2 regions of the Streptosporangium sp. NPDC000396 genome follow, and region 1 is predicted to be linked to the other one. Evidence: riboswitches for the same ligand, from Rfam matches in the RefSeq annotation. Region 1 holds a riboswitch; the other holds the start of a gene.
The links. Region 1 has a riboswitch for glycine ahead of gcvT (glycine cleavage system aminomethyltransferase GcvT). Riboswitches for the same ligand answer to the same signal wherever they lie in the genome.

Region 1 (8,055 bases):
CGCGGCGAGCAGCGGGGAGCCGGTCAGCTCCGCGATGGTCAGATGGAAGGCGGTGTCCAGGCGGCGGTAGTCGCCCGGGCTTGCGGAGTTGACCTCCATCAGGCGCTGCCGCATCGCCCTGCGCTGCGCCTGGGTCAGCTCGGAGGTGGCCAGTATCTGGGCGGCCCCGCACTCGACGGCCATCCGGAAGGTGAGCGCGTCGTCCAGGTCGTCGATGCCCATGTCCGCCACCACCCTGCGCAGCTCCTCCTGGTGTGGGGGGGCGGGCTGGTAGGTCACGAACGCGCCGCCGTACCGGCCGCGCCGTACGTCGAGATAGCCCGCCTCCTGCAACGCCCTGATGGCCTCTCGCAGGGTGACGCGGCTGATTCCGAGCCGGGTGGCGAGCTCTCGCTCGGGAGGGAGCTTCTCGCCGTGGGCGACGGAGCCGAGCTTGATCACCTGGAGGAGCCGCTCGACGGTCTCCTCGAAGGCGTTGCCCGCGCGTACGGGGCGGAACGTGACGTCGAAGCCCGTTTCCCCCATGGCCGCCGCCTTCCATCTTTGTGGAGTTCCCCGGTTGTTCCCTTCCGGTGATCTCCAGCTTAGTGAGCACTCAGACGAGTTCCGCCTCGGCGCGTTCGATCGCCTCGAACTCTTCCTCGGGCGCGTTGGCGACCAGCCGGTGACGGCTGTAGAACCAGAAGTAGGCCAGCGACGCGACGAAGATCCCGGCCGTGATGAGGGCGGCCGTCACGTTCACCAGGAAGGTGGCCATGACCGCGACGAGGGCCAGCAGGACCCACCCGGCGGATCCGGACTTCAGCTGCCGCTTGTGCAGGTAGTCGGCGGAGACCTTCTGGTAGTCCACGCCGTGGACATGTCGCTTGCCGTCCAGCACGTCTTCACCCCCGAGGGTCGGCCGACCGTAAGATCAATGGTCTAGAGTCGGACCATAACCGTTTGGCGAGATATTTCGCCTGGTCACCCCTCTGCGTCAAGACCCCAGCGGCGACAATCCTGCAAAAACTTCCGGGAGAGGCACCGAATTCCACCGTGACGCGTCGCGACTCTTGACACCGGGCTTTCGCGATGCTTGCATGCCCCCATTGGTCTGGTTCCAGACTTTTAATGGAAGGGTGCGCTCATGACTTCCCATGCACCGCTGACCGTCGAGCAACTCCGCACGGAGGTCGAGGCTGGGCGGATCGACACCGTGTTGCTGGCGATCGTCGACATGCAGGGACGCCTTCAGGGAAAGCGGCTATCAGCGCGCTACTTCCTGGAGGAGGTGCTGCACCACGCCTCCGAGGGCTGCAACTATCTGCTCGCGGTGGACGTGGACATGAACACCGTGGACGGCTACGCGATGTCGTCCTGGGAGCGGGGATACGGCGACTTCGTGATGAAGCCCGACCTGTCCACGCTGCGCCGGGTGCCGTGGCAGGAGGGTACGGCCATGCTGATGGCCGACCTGGTCTGGGAGGACGACTCCGACGTCACGGCCTCGCCCCGGCAGATCCTCCGCCGGCAGCTCGCCCGCCTGGGCGAGCGGGACTGGGAGGCGTTCGTCGGCACCGAGCTGGAGTTCGTGGTCTACAACGACACCTACGAAGGCGCCTGGCAGAAGGCCTACCGCGACCTGTCCCCGGCCAACCTCTACAACGTCGACTACTCCCTCCTCGGCACCGCCCGGATCGAGCCGCTGCTGCGCAGGATCAGGCTCGGCATGGAGGGCGCCGGGATGTACGTCGAGTCGGCCAAGGGCGAGTGCAACCTCGGACAGCACGAGATCGCCTTCCGCTACGCCGACGCCCTCACGAGCTGCGACAACCACTCGATCTACAAGAACGGCGCCAAGGAGATCGCCGCCCAGGAGGGCGCGTCGATCACCTTCATGGCCAAGCCGAACCAGCGCGAGGGCAACTCCTGCCACATCCACATCTCGCTCCGGTCGAGCGACGGGAACCCGGTCATGGCGGGCTCGGAGCCGTACGGGCTCTCCAAAGTCGGCCGGCACTTCATCGCCGGGCAGCTCGCCTGCATGCGGGAGCTCACCCTGCTCTATGCCCCGAACATCAACTCCTACAAGCGATATGTGCCGGGCAGTTTCGCCCCCACCGCGGTCAAGTGGGGCGTGGACAACCGGACCTGCGCGCTGCGCCTGGTCGGCCACGGGCAGTCGCTGCGCCTGGAGAACCGGGTGCCCGGTGGTGACGTCAACCCCTATATGGCGGTCTCGGCGCTGATCGCGGCCGGGCTGTACGGCATCGACAACGAGCTGCCGCTGGAGGAGGCGTTCACCGGGAACGCCTACTCGTCGGGCGCGGATACCGTGCCGCACACGCTCCGGGACGCGCTGGAGCTGTGGGAGGGCTCCGAACTGGCCAAGGAAGCCTTCGGCGAAGACGTCGTGGCGCATTACGCGAACAACGCCCGGGTCGAGCTGTCCGCCTTCGAGTCGGCGGTCACCGACTGGGAGCTGTTCCGGGGATTCGAACGGATGTGAGCGTGAAAATCATCAATCCGGCCACCGAAGACGTGGTCGCCGAGGTCGAGTTCGTGGACGCCGCCGAGGTGGATCGGGCGGTGGAGCGCGCCAGACGGGCCTTCACCACCTGGCGGAACGTCAGCCCGGGCGACCGGGCCCGGCTGCTGCGCGCCTTCGCCTCCCTGGTGGAGGAGCACGCCGAAGAGCTGGCGCAGCTGGAGATCGCGAACGCCGGCCACACGGTCGGCAACGCCCGCTGGGAAGCGGGCAACGTCCGTGACGTGCTGAACTTCTACGCCGGAGCGCCCGAGCGCAACCACGGCAAGCAGATCCCGGTGCCCGGAGGGCTGGACGTCACCTTCCAGGAGCCACTGGGCGTCGTCGGCGTGATCGTGCCGTGGAACTTCCCGATGGTCATCATGACCTGGGGGGTGGCTCCGGCTCTGGCGGCGGGCAACACGGTGATCGTCAAACCCGCCGAGTGGACGCCGCTGACCGCCCTGCGACTGGCCGAGCTGGCCCTCGCGGCGGGCCTCCCCGAGGGGGTGCTCCAGGTCCTGCCTGGGGCAGGGGAGGTGGCGGGCGCTCGGCTGGTCGAGCACCCGGACGTGGCCAAGATCGTGTTCACCGGTTCGACCGAGGTGGGCAAGGAGATCGCGGCCAAGTGCGCCGGGCAGGTCAAGCGGATCACCCTGGAGCTGGGCGGCAAGAGCGCCAACGTCGTCTTCGCCGACGCCGACCTGGAGAAGGCCGCGGCGACCGCGCCGTACGCGGTGTTCGACAACTCCGGCCAGGACTGCTGCGCGCGGTCCCGGATCCTGGTGGAGCGCTCGGTCTACGACGACTTCCTGGAGCGGCTCTCCCAGGCGATGCTGAAGGTCAAGATCGGTGATCCTCGCGACGAGAGCACCGAGATGGGCCCCCTGATCAGCGCGGAGCACCGGGACCGGGTGGCCTCCTTCGTCACCGAAACGCCCTACCTGCAAGGATCCTGCCCGTCAGGGCCCGGGTTCTGGTTCCCCGCGACGCTCCTCACCCCGGACAGCCTGGACGACCGGGCGTTCACCGAGGAGATCTTCGGGCCGGTGGTGGCGGTGGTGCCGTTCGACGACGAGGCGCACGCCGTACGGATCGCCAACAACACGCAGTACGGCCTCAGCGGATCCATCTGGACCCGGGACGTCGGCCGGGCCCTGCGGGTGGCCCGGGCTGTCGAGGCGGGCAACCTCAGCGTCAACTCCCATTCGAGCGTCCGCTACTGGACCCCGTTCGGTGGCTTCAAACAGTCCGGGCTCGGCCGCGAGCTGGGCCCCGACGCTCTTTCCGCGTTCACCGAGACCAAAAACGTCTTCATTTCGGAGGAATAATGCAACGCCTGCAGGACCGAGTGGCCGTCATCACCGGTGCGGGAAGCGGGATCGGCCTGGCCACAGCGCACCGGTTCGCCCAGGAGGGCGCCCGCGTGGTGTGCGTGGACCTGGACGAAGCCAGCGGCTCCAAGGTCGCGGCCGAGGTGAACGGCCTGTTCGTCAAGGCCGACGTCACCGTCGAGGACGACGTCGTCCGGATGTTCCAGACGGCGTTCGACACCTACGGCAGCGTGGACATCGCCTTCAACAACGCGGGCATCTCCCCGCCCGACGACGACTCCATCCTGGAGACCGGCATCGACGCCTGGCGCCGGGTCCAGGAGGTCAACCTGACGAGCGTCTACCTGTGCTGCAAGCACGCCATCCCCTACATGCGGCAGCAGGGCAAGGGCTCGATCATCAACACCGCCTCGTTCGTGGCCGTGATGGGCTCGGCGACCTCCCAGATCTCCTACACCGCCTCCAAGGGCGGCGTGCTGGCGATGTCCCGCGAGCTCGGCGTGCAGTTCGCCCGCGACGGCGTCCGGGTCAACGCCCTGTGCCCGGGACCGGTGAACACCCCGCTGCTGCAGGAGCTGTTCGCCAAGGACCCCGAGCGGGCGCAGCGCCGCCTGGTGCACATCCCGGTCGGCCGGTTCGCCGAGGCCTCGGAGATCGCCGCCGCGGTGGCGTTCCTGGCGTCGGACGACTCGAGCTTCATCACCGGGTCGGAGTTCCTGGTGGACGGCGGCATCTCGGGCGCCTACGTCACCCCGCTGTAACCAATGAGCGTGCCGGGACGCGGCCGAGCACTCCGCGTCCCGGCATCCGGCAAGAAAGAGATCATGTCCCGTCCCGTCATCGGCATCACCTGCTACGTCGAACCCGCCAAGTTCACCGTCTGGGAGATGACCACCGCGCTCCTGCCGTACAACTACATCGACCATGTGGCCCGCGCGGGCGGGCAGCCGGTGATCCTGCCTCCGGCGGGTGAGCCCGCCACGCTGGTGGGGCGCCTGGATGGGCTGATCCTGGCCGGCGGCGGAGACATCGATCCGGCGCGGTACGGCCAGGCCCCGCACGAGCAGACCGGCTACATCCGCCAGTTCCGCGACGACGCCGAGTTCGAGCTGGTCCGGGCGGCGCTGGAGCGGGGCATCCCGTTCCTGGGGGTCTGCCGGGGCCTGCAGGTCCTGAACGTCTCCCTCGGGGGCAGCCTGCGGCAGCACCTGCCCGACACGGTCGGCCACCGCGGCCACGCCCCCGCCCCCGGCCACTTCGGCCGGATGCCGGTACGGCTCGCCTCCGGCAGCCGGACCGCCAAGGTTTTCAACTCCGAGACCGTGGACGTCGCCCACTACCACCACCAGGCCATCGACCGGCTGGGCGCGGGCCTGACCGTGACCGCCCACGCCGAGGACGGCACGATCGAGGCCGTGGAGCTGGAGAACCACCCGTTCGCCCTCGCGGTCCAGTGGCACCCCGAGGCCGACGACGAGGGCGCCCTGTTCGAGGCGCTGGTCCGGCAGAGCCGTTCCTGAGCAGGATGCGAGGCCAAGGGGATTTCGCTCGGCCCGCGCGGGCGGTTAGGCTGGCAGCGACACCGACCAACCCCGTGCGGGAGAGCGTCCTGACATCCAGGCCAGGACCCCTGAAGGAGCAAGCCCTCCCCGCGAACCTCTCAAGGTAAAGGACCGTACGGGTAGGTGACCTCTGGAAAGCAGGCCCCACGGCCTCGCCGAAGGTGAAAGTCCGGCAAAAACCGGGCGAAGCTCTCAGGCATCGATGACAGAGGGGGAGGATGCTCTCATCTGACCCTTGTTTAAGGTGCGAACATGTCCCGACCTACGCCGCTACGCGGCGTCCACGAGGCCTTCGGCGCGACATTGACCGACTTCGCTGGCTGGCTGATGCCGCTCCGCTATGGCAGCGAATCCACCGAGCACAACGCGGTCCGCCAGGCGGCGGGCCTGTTCGACCTGTCCCACATGGGCGAGATCTTCGTGACCGGCCCGCAGGCCGCCGAAGCTCTCGACTACGCGCTGGTCGGCTACCTCTCCGCCCTGGAGCCGGGCCGCGCCCGCTACACGATGATCGTCAATCCCGAGGGCGGCGTGCTGGACGACCTGATCGTCTACCGCCTGGCCGACGACGAGTTCATGGTCGTCGCCAACGCCTCCAACTACCCCCGGGTGGCCGCCGAGCTCACCGAGCGCGCCGGATCCTTCGACGCCGTGGTGGACGACCGCTCCGAGCAGTACGCGCTGATCGCGGTCCAGGGCCCGCAGGCCCGCGCGATCCTGGGCGAGCTCACCGACGCCGACCTCGACGGGCTCAAGTACTACGCGGGCCTGCCCGCCACCGTGGCCGGCCGCCAGGCCCTGGTCGCCCGCACCGGATACACCGGCGAGGACGGCTTCGAGCTGTTCATCGCCGCCGACGACGCCGAACCCCTCTGGGAGGCGCTCACCAAGGCCGGCGAGCCGTACGGCCTGATCCCGGTGGGGCTGTCCGCACGCGACACCCTCCGCCTGGAGGCGGGCATGCCGCTCTACGGAAACGAACTGTCCACGGATCTCACTCCGTTCGACGCGGGGCTGGGCCGTGTGGTGAGGTTTGACAAGCCGGGCGACTTCGTCGGCCGGGCCGCCCTGGAACCGATCAAGGACGTCCCGCCTGCCCGTCGCCTGGTAGGACTGATCGCGACCGGCCGCAGGGTGCCCCGGCACGGGTATCCGGTGGTCTCCGGCGACGGCACCATCGTCGGAGAGGTCACCAGCGGAGCGCCCTCCCAGACACTGGGCAAGCCCATTGCCATGGCTTACGTGGACAATGGCCTGTCCACGGGTCTGGCCGTGGACATCCGGGGTAGCCACGAGCCGGTCGACGTCATGGACCTGCCTTTCTACAGGAGGAAAAAGTGAGCAGCATTCCCGAGGACCTGCAGTACACCAAGGAACACGAGTGGATCTCGGGCGTCGACGACGGCCTGACCCTCACCGTGGGCATCACCGCCTACGCCGCCGACGCGCTGGGTGACGTGGTCTACGTGCAGGTCCCTGAGGTCGGCTCGGCGGTCGCCACCGGCGACGCGGTCGGCGAGGTCGAGTCGACCAAGTCGGTGAGCGACATCTTCTCCCCGGTGGGCGGCGAGATCATCGAGGTCAACCAGGCAGTCGTGGACGACCCGTCGCTGGTCAACAGCGACCCCTACGGTGACGGCTGGCTGTTCCGCGTCCGCCTTGAGGGCGACGCCGACGACCTGCTCTCCCCCGAGGAGTACGCCGCGCTCACTTCGGGCGACTCCTAAGATTTCCCCCTTGTGCCGTGATCATGCGTGCCGCCCGGCACGCATGATCACGGCGATGTGAAGGCAGGAGCAGATCAATGGCCATCAGCGTCTTCGATCTCTTCAAGATCGGAATTGGCCCGTCCAGCTCGCACACCGGCGGACCCATGGCCGCCGCGCACAAGTTCTCCCGAGGTCTCGCACAGGACGGGCTTCTGGAGAAGACCGCCAGGGTCGAGGTGATCCTGTACGGCTCACTCGGGCTGACCGGCAAAGGCCATGGCAGCGACAAGGCCGTTCTGCTCGGCCTGTCGGGCGAGAAGCCCGAACTCGTGGACGTCGACACCATCGACGACCGGCTGGCCGCCATGCGCGCCTCCGGGACGGTCCTCCTGCACGGCTCCCACGAGATTCCCTTCGTGGTCGGCGAGGACCTCGTCTTCGAACGCAAGATCTCACTGCCGCACCATCCCAACGGCATGCGCTTCACCGCCTTCGCCGAGGGGGGCGAACCGCTCCGCGAGAAGGTCTACTACTCGGTGGGCGGCGGCTTCGTCGTCGACGAGAACGCCACCGGCGCCGATCGGATCAAGCCGGACGACACCGCCCTGCCGTACGCCTTCACGACGGCCGCCGAGCTGCTGAACCACTGCTCCGAGACCGGCCTGTCGATCTCTGGGCTGATGCTGGAGAACGAGAAGGCCTTCGGCCGCTCGGAGCAGGAGATCCGCGACGGGCTGCTGAACCTCTGGCGGGTCATGAGCGACTGCGTACGGCGCGGCACCGCCAAGGAGGGCGTGCTGCCCGGCGGGCTGAAGGTCAGGCGCCGGGCTCACCAGCTCTACCGGCGGCTGCAGAGCGAGGCCCCCGAGAAGGACCCGCTCCAGGCGATGGACTGGGTCTCGCTGTACGCCCTCGCGGTGAACGAGGAGAACGCGGCCGGCGGC
Region 2 (8,055 bases), on a different contig from region 1:
CGATGCACTCGTGGGCGACCAGGCCGCCGCGGCCGGTGTAGAGGACCGGGTAGTGCGGGGCGAGCCTGCGGGCCAGGTAGTTGGCCGACAGGATGGCCTGCTCGGTGGCCGCCTTGAGGCCGTCGGCGCCCATCATCCGGATGTAGGCCCAGGAGATGGGCAGGATGGCCGCCGAGCCGTACGGCGCGGCCGAGACCGGGCCGACCGCCGAGTCCTCGCGCAGCGGGTGGCCGGGCAGGTAGTCGGCGAGGTGCGCGCGGACCGCGACGGGGCCGACACCGGGGCCGCCGCCACCGTGCGGGATGCAGAAGGTCTTGTGCAGGTTCAGGTGGGAGACGTCCGCCCCGAACTCGCCCAGCTTGGCCAGGCCGACCAGCGCGTTGAGGTTTGCGCCGTCGACGTAGACCTGGCCGCCGGCCTCGTGGACCAGATCGCAGATCTGGGTGATGGTCTCCTCGTAGACCCCGTGCGTGGACGGATAGGTCACCATGATCGCGGCAAGCTGGTCGCGGTGCTTCTCGATCTTGGCGGTGAGGTCGTCGATGTCGACGTTGCCGTTGTCGTCGCAGGCGACCACCGCGACGCGCATGCCCGCCATGACGGCGCTGGCGGCGTTGGTGCCGTGCGCGGAGGACGGGATCAGGCAGACGTCCCGGCCGGACTCGCCGCGCGCCTTGTGGTAGGCGCGGATGGCCAGCAGACCGGCGAACTCACCCTGGGAGCCGGCGTTGGGCTGGATCGACACCGCGTCGTAGCCGGTGACCTCGGCCAGCCAGTTCTCCAGCTCCTTGATCAGCTCGACGTAGCCCCTGGCCTGGTCCTCCGGAGCGTAGGGGTGCAGCCCGGCGAACTCCGGCCAGGTGATCGGCTCCATCTCGGTGGTCGCGTTGAGCTTCATGGTGCACGAGCCCAGCGGGATCATCGACCGGTCGAGCGCGATGTCCTTGTCCTGGAGCCTCCGCAGGTAGCGCAGCATGGCCGTCTCCGACCGGTGGCTGTGGAACACCGGGTGGGTCAGGTAGTCGCTGACGCGCGTCAGGGAGGCGGGCAGCGCGTCGTGTGTCGCGGCGTCCAGGTCGGCCAGGGCCGCGCCGCTGACCTCGAAGGCGGCCAGGACCTGCTCCAGGTGGATGAGCTCGGTCTTCTCGTCGCAGGTGACGCCCACGTGGTCGGCGTCGACCAGGCGCAGGTTGACCCCGTTGTCGAGGGCCGTGGCGACGATCTGGGCCGCGCGGCCGGGCACGCGGGCCAGCACGGTGTCGAAGAAGGTGTCGTGCACGACCTCGACACCGCCCTGGCGCAGGCCCTCGGCGAGCACGACGGCGTGCCGGTGGACGCGCCGGCCGATCCGGCGCAGGCCCTCGGGGCCGTGGTAGACGGCGTACATGCCCGCGATCACCGCGAGCAGCACCTGCGCGGTGCAGATGTTGCTGGTCGCCTTCTCGCGGCGGATGTGCTGCTCGCGGGTCTGCAGCGCGAGCCGGTAGGCGGGGCGCCCGTCGGCGTCCTGGGAGACTCCCACCAGACGGCCGGGCATCTGCCGCTGCAGGCCGTCGCGGACCGCCATGTAGGCCGCGTGCGGGCCGCCGAAGCCCAGCGGGACGCCGAAGCGCTGCGAGGAGCCGATCGCGATGTCTGCGCCGAGCTCACCGGGCGCGGCGAGCAGGGTGAGGGCGAGCAGGTCGGCGGCGGCGATCACCTGGGCGCCGCGCGCGTGGGCGGCGTCGGCGATGGCCCGGAAGTCCCTGACCAGGCCGCCGGCGCCCGGGTACTGCACGAGAACGCCGAAGCACTCGGGGAGCTCGGCGGTGAAGTCGCTCTCGACCAGCTCGATGCCGAGCGGCTCGGACCTGGTGCGCAGCACGGCCTTGGTCTGCGGCAGCGCGTCGGCGTCCACCACGAAGACGTTCGACTTGGAACGGCCGGCGCGGCGGGCCAGGGTCATCGCCTCGGCGGCGGCGGTGGCCTCGTCCAGCAGGGAGGCGCCCGCGACGTCGAGCGCGGTCAGGTCGGAGATGACCGTCTGGAAGTTGATCAGGGCCTCCAGGCGGCCCTGGGAGATCTCCGGCTGGTAGGGCGTGTAGGCGGTGTACCAGCCCGGGTTCTCCAGGAGGTTGCGGCGGATGACGGCCGGGGTGATGGTGTCGTGGTAGCCCAGGCCGATCATCGAGGTGAGCACGCTGTTACGCCCGGCCAGGGCACGCAGCTCGGCGATGGCCTCGGTCTCGCTGGCCGCCGGGGGCAGGTTCAGCTGGTCCTTGACCCGGATCGCCTCCGGCACGGCCACCGCGATCAGGTCGGCGGTGGAGGCGAATCCGACGGCCTCCAGCATGCGGGTCTGGTCGGCGTCGGCGGGCCCGATATGACGGGTCGAGAACGGTGGGGAGGTGAGTTCGCTGAGCGGTGACAGGTCGGTCATGGAAAGCCTCCTGAGGCGGTGGAGACCGGCGCTGGGCGCGGGCGTATGCCGAATCTCCCCCTCTGTCATCTCAACCTGAGAGATTCGCCTTCCCTCCCGGGAGGCTTTCACCGTCGGTGAGACACGCCTGGCGGACGCATCTGCTTTCCAGAGTCGCCTCGTCCGCGCGGTACAGGGTGCCTGAGAGATTCCGGGGAGGTTGCTCCTTCGGCGCCCCGATCATGTCGGGGTCTCTCCCGCGCGGTGTCAGCAGCGATACCAACCTTACCCGGTGCGGCGGGCCCTGCGACGACGCGCCAACTCATCTGTGTGGTGATCTCCTAAAGGGCCCTGGCCGGACTCCGCCCGCTCACCGGGAAGATCCGCGAGGGAACCCTCCACCTCCTGCCAGACCCGGCCGAGCGCGATGCCGAAGACTCCCTGACCGCCTTGGAGGAGGTCGATGACCTCGTCGGGCGAGGTGCACTCGTAAACGCTCACCCCGTCGCTCATCAGGGTGATCTGCGCGAGGTCGTTGACGCCGCGGTCGCGCAGGTGCTGCACGGCGATGCGAATCTGCTGGAGGGAGACACCGGTGTCGAGCAGCCGCTTGACGACCTTGAGCACCAGGATGTCGCGGAAACCGTACAGTCGCTGGGAGCCCGAACCCTGGGCGGCTCTCACAGTGGGCTCCACCAGTCCGGTGCGCGCCCAGTAATCCAGCTGCCGATAGGTGATATCGGCCGCCGCACAGGCGGTGGGGCCTCGGTATCCGATGTCGGCGGGCAGTTTCACCGGTTCCCCGTCGAACAGCAGACCCTCTTCACCCGCGCGCTGGCGTGCCGACTGGCGCCGTTCCGGGTCATCCTGATCGGCGTTTCTACCCTCGCCGCTGCTGACCGCCACGCGGACCTCCGGCTTTCTCTCATCCCGCGGCCTGATCTGGGGGTTTGTGCACGACCGCGGGTTTCACTTGCACCGTAGGACTGGGGCCAAGCTCAGTCAACGACCCCACCCGGCGCGTCGTGAAGCGTAAATGCACCGAAATTCCTACCCCGCGCGACCGAAGTCTTCGGGCGTGATCGTGTCAAGGAATTCCCTGAACCTCTCCACCTCGTCCTCCTGGTCGTCGGAGATGATCACCCCGGCTTCCCGGACCACATCCTCGCTGGCGAAAATACGCGCGCCGGTGCGCAACGCCAAGGCGATCGAGTCTGAGGGACGGGCGCTCACCTCTACCCCGTTGGAGAACACCAAATCGGCAAAGAAAATCCCGTCACGGAGCGCGACGATGTTCACCGTGCTCAGCCGGACACCGAGCGCGTCGAGCACATCGCGGAACAAGTCATGGGTAAGGGGCCGGGGTGGTGGCTCCTCGGCCTGAGCCATGGCGATCGCCGTCGCCTCGGTCATGCCGATCCAGATCGGCAGATAGCGCTCCCCATGCACCTCCTTCAGCAGAACAATCGGCTGGTTGGAGGGCATCTCAACCCGAACCCCCACGACCTCCATCTGCAACACGGGCTGCTCCGTCTTCGCTGGATTACGACCGGTTTGTTCAACGTAACACTCGTGGGGGTACGAGTGCCTGGTCAGGTTCTCAACGGCCCAGGATCCCACGAACGCCGGAACGTAGCAGGGAGGCGTGTAAATCCAGGAGGAGGCCGGAAATCTCCCTGGCCGTCTCGTCGGCCTGGTCGATGGCGCCGGGTCCCCGGCGGCGCAGCAGGGGTGCGATGGCCTGCTCCACGAGCCCGGCCTCGCGCTCGGCCGCCGCCTTGACCGCCCGCAGGTGGCGCGCATGCAGCCCGAAGGCCGCGAGAGCGCCGACACTGCGGGCCACGGCCAGCGCCTCTGCGTCGTAGTAACGCGCCACGGCGGCCAGCAGGCCGAAGTCCTCAAGCTCGGTGAGGGTCTCCTCGCTGAGCTCCGCGGCGGCCAGCAGCTCCTCGCGGGTGAGGCGGACCTCGCGGGGCGCGTCGTCGGGGACCGCGCGGGGCCGGGCGACCGGCCGATCCTCGCGATCGGCCGCCTCGAGATGATCCTTGATCACCCGCAGCGGCAGGTAACGATCACGCTGCTCGCTGAGGATGTAGCGAAGCCGCTCGACATCGGCGTAGGTGAACTTCCGATAGCCGGAGGGACTTCGCTGCGGCTCGATCAACCCCTCGCCCTCCAGGAAACGAATCTTGGAGATGCTGACATCGGGGAACTCGCCCTGTAAGAGAGTGAGCACCTCCCCGATGCTCATGTGCGCACGAGCGGCCTGCGAGCTCATCATCCTCCAGCGGCACCGCGGGTGAGGAAGACCAGGCGGAACTTGCCGATCTGCACCTCGTCCCCGCCGTACAGCGGGACCTCCTCGATCCGCTCGCGGTTCACGTAGGTGCCGTTCAGGCTGCCGACGTCGCGGACGGTGAACACCCCGCCGGCACGCCGGTAGAACTCCACATGACGGCGCGAGACGGTGATGTCGTCAAGGAAGATGTCGCTCTCGGGATGGCGGCCCACGGTGGTGAGATCGCTGTCCAGCAGGAAACGGCTGCCCGCGTTGGGACCACGCATGGCGACCAGCAGAGCAGTGCCCGGGGGCAGCTGCTCGACGGCCTGCCGCTCGGCGAGAAGCGTCTCTCCGGTCTCCGCCTCATACGCCTCGATCCCGGAGAGGGAGATCGTGGAAGTGCTGTCTCCGGGTGAGTCGAACTTGGTCAGCGGCGACCCGCATCGTGAACAGAAACGGGCATCCTCAGGGTTGGCATGACCGCACTGCGTGCAGTAGACGCTCGGCATCGATCGGCTCGGCCTCCTACCGCGAAGACGCGGCAACGGTACTCAGGGATGCGCGCCTCGCTTCTTCGCTTCTCAAGTATTTTCTCAGACTGCGAATGCCGCAACTTACACTACTGAGACGCAAAGATCAAGGCTGACGCTCGACCGAGGGTTCGGTCGGTGACAAAGCTACAGCCGCGCGGTGTCCCCGGTCCATGTCGCCGCGCTGGGTTTACCGCACTCCGCTCCACGGTACCGGCCGTCCGGCTCCGGATCACCGGCCGTCCGGCCGGCCCGCCTCCTCAGGTTCCCGTCGCCTCCTCCACGACCCGGGCCCAGCGCTCCAGCAGGCTCTGCGCGGAGTCGACGTCGGCGCCCTCGGCCCACAGATGGGTGACGGCCTCGGCCGGGTCGGGCAGCACCAGCACCCAGCTTCCGTCTTCGGCGACGACCCGCACTCCGTCGGTGGTGTCGATGCGGCCGTGCTGGGCGGCCTCGATGACCGAGCGCATCACCACCCCCTTGGCCGCCCACGGCGTCGGGACGGTACGGCGCAGCAGCTTGGCCTCGGGGATCCTGGCGTCGATCTGGCTGAGCGACAGCCGTGTCCTGGCGACCAGCCCGAGCAGGCGCAGGAACACCGCCAGGCCGTCCACCGTGGGACCGAACTCGGGCACGACGAAGCCGCCCCGCCCGTCCGCCGCGAAGATCATGTCCTGTCCCCGGGCGGCCGCGGTGAGCGCGTCGATCGCGGTGGAGGTCCATTCGACCTGCACCCCGTGGAACCGGCAGACCTGCTCGGCCACGCGGGTGGTGGTGACGGGCAGCGCCACCCGGCCGCCGCACCGCTCGGCCGCGACCAGGTCCAGCACCACCAGCAGGGCACGCTCCTCACTGATCAGCTGGCCCATCTCGTCCACCAGCGCGACCCGCTCCCCCACCGGGTCGAAGCGCACCCCGAAGGCCGCCCTGGAGGAGCTGACGAGCTCTGACAGGCGCTGCAGGTCGCGGCGGCGCTCGGCGAGGGTCTCGGTGGGCGAGGCGTCGTCCAGCCGGTTGTTGACGGTGAGCACGTCGACCCCGACCCTGCCGAGGAGACTGGGCAGCACCAGTGAGGAGGTACCGCCCGCGCAGTCGACCACGACCTTCATGTCGGCGTCGCGGACCCCGCGTATGTCCACGCAGCGCAGCAGCTCGTGGGTGTAGTCTTCGATCGCCCTGGCGGGGAAGACGAGCTCGGCGATCTCGCCGGGGAAGGCCCGCCGGAACTCCTGCCGGGAGAAGACCCGGTCCAGTTTGCGCTGGGCCCCCTGGGACAGGTCGGCGCCGTGCTCGTCCATGAAGACGATGTCGACGCTCTGCGGGTCGCCGGGGGTGGTCCGCAGCGCGATGCCGCCGACGGCGTTCTCCCTGGCGGTGTGGAAGCGGGAGACGGGCAGCGGGGCCGCCTCCAGGTCGACCACGTTGATCGCGCTGGCGTTCAGCGCGCTGATCACGGCCCGCTTCAGCGCCCGTGCGGCGCGGGAGGAGTCGCGGGAGGTGATGACCGAGGCGCCCTTCTTCAGGGTGGTGGCGTAGGCGCTGGCCAGCCGTACGCACAGCTCGGGGGTGATCTCCACGTTGACCAGACCGGACACTCCCCGCGGGCCGAACAGGTTGCGCTGGCCACGCGGCTCCCAGATGACGCTGGTGTTGATCACCGCCCCCGCCTCGACGGTCTTGAACGGATAGATCTTGACCCCGGAGGAGACGTAGGCCTCGGCCTCGATGATGCACTCGTCGCCGACGACGGCGCCCTCCTCGATCCTGACGCCGTTCATCAGGTCGGTGTTCTTGCCGATGACGCAACCGCGCAGGTGGGCGCTCGGCCCGACGTAGACGTTGTCGTGGATCACCGCGCGGTGCAGGAAGGCGCCCTCGCGGACCACCACGTTGCTGCCCAGCACGGTGTATTCGCGAAGCTCGGCCCCCGCCTCGACCTTGGCGTAGTCGCCGACGTAGAGCGGGCCCTTGAGCACGGCGTCGGCGTCCACCGAGGCTCCTTCGGCCACCCAGATGCCGGGTGAGACCTCGAAGGCGTCGATGTCCACCTTGACCCGCCCGGACAGCACGTCGGCCTGGGCCTTGAGGTAGCTCTCGTGGGTGCCGACGTCCTCCCAGTAGCCGTCGGCGACGTAGCCGTACAGGGGGGCGCCGCGCTCCAGCAGGCGGGGGAAGACGTCCGCCGACCAGTCGACGGACTCCCCCGCGGTGATCTCGTCGAGGACCTCCGGCTCCATCACGTAGACGCCGGTGTTGACGGTGTCGGAGAAGACCTGGCCCCAGGTGGGTTTCTCCAGGAAGCGCTCCACCCGGCCGTGATCGTCCACGATGACGATGCCGAACTCCAGCGGGTTGGGGACGCGCTTGAGCCCGATGGTGACCAGCGCGCCGTTCTCGCGATGGAACCGGATCATGTCACTCAGGTCGATGTCGGTGAGCGCGTCACCCGAGATGACGAGGAAGCGGTCGTCACGGAGCCTGTCCGCGGCGTTCTTGACGCTGCCGGCGGTTCCGAGCGGGATGTCCTCGGTGGCGTAGTACAGGCTCATGCCGAGCTCGTCGCCGTCGCCGAAGTAGTTGCGGATCAGTGCCGCCAGGAACTGCACGGTCACCACGGTCTCGGTGAGCCCGTGCCGTTTCAGCAGGCGCAGCACATGCTCCATGATCGGCCGGTTGATCACAGGCAACAGAGGTTTGGGCTGGTTCGCGGTCATCGGCCGGAGCCGTGTCCCTTCCCCGCCCGCCATCACGACGGCCTTCACGAATCACCTCTTAAGGCGTTTGGCTCCTCTGATGAGCTGACGCACCTGTACCCAATACAGCACCCCCGACCACCAATACAGCCC

Region 2: another riboswitch for glycine. It lies ahead of gcvP (aminomethyl-transferring glycine dehydrogenase); the one in region 1 lies ahead of gcvT (glycine cleavage system aminomethyltransferase GcvT).

The regions. Positions count from the first base shown of each region.
Region 1 is NZ_JBIAZA010000018.1:102,183-110,237, reverse strand. It holds gene ACFY2X_RS27725 (FadR/GntR family transcriptional regulator) at 1-525, opposite strand, end outside; gene ACFY2X_RS27720 (hypothetical protein) at 596-880, opposite strand; gene ACFY2X_RS27715 (glutamine synthetase family protein) at 1,127-2,488, shown strand; gene ACFY2X_RS27710 (aldehyde dehydrogenase family protein) at 2,491-3,837, shown strand; gene ACFY2X_RS27705 (3-oxoacyl-ACP reductase) at 3,837-4,601, shown strand; gene ACFY2X_RS27700 (gamma-glutamyl-gamma-aminobutyrate hydrolase family protein) at 4,665-5,360, shown strand; glycine riboswitch at 5,428-5,526, shown strand; glycine riboswitch at 5,527-5,621, shown strand; gene gcvT (glycine cleavage system aminomethyltransferase GcvT) at 5,655-6,743, shown strand; gene gcvH (glycine cleavage system protein GcvH) at 6,740-7,129, shown strand; gene ACFY2X_RS27685 (L-serine ammonia-lyase) at 7,207-8,055, shown strand, end outside.
Region 2 is NZ_JBIAZA010000009.1:264,917-272,971, forward strand. It holds gene gcvP (aminomethyl-transferring glycine dehydrogenase) at 1-2,419, opposite strand, end outside; glycine riboswitch at 2,577-2,668, opposite strand; gene ACFY2X_RS17190 (MerR family transcriptional regulator) at 2,684-3,304, opposite strand; gene ACFY2X_RS17195 (bifunctional nuclease family protein) at 3,449-3,919, opposite strand; gene ACFY2X_RS17200 (MerR family transcriptional regulator) at 3,999-4,634, opposite strand; gene ACFY2X_RS17205 (FHA domain-containing protein) at 4,676-5,188, opposite strand; gene ACFY2X_RS17210 (sugar phosphate nucleotidyltransferase) at 5,470-7,971, opposite strand; gene ACFY2X_RS17215 (CDP-alcohol phosphatidyltransferase family protein) at 7,975-8,055, opposite strand, start outside.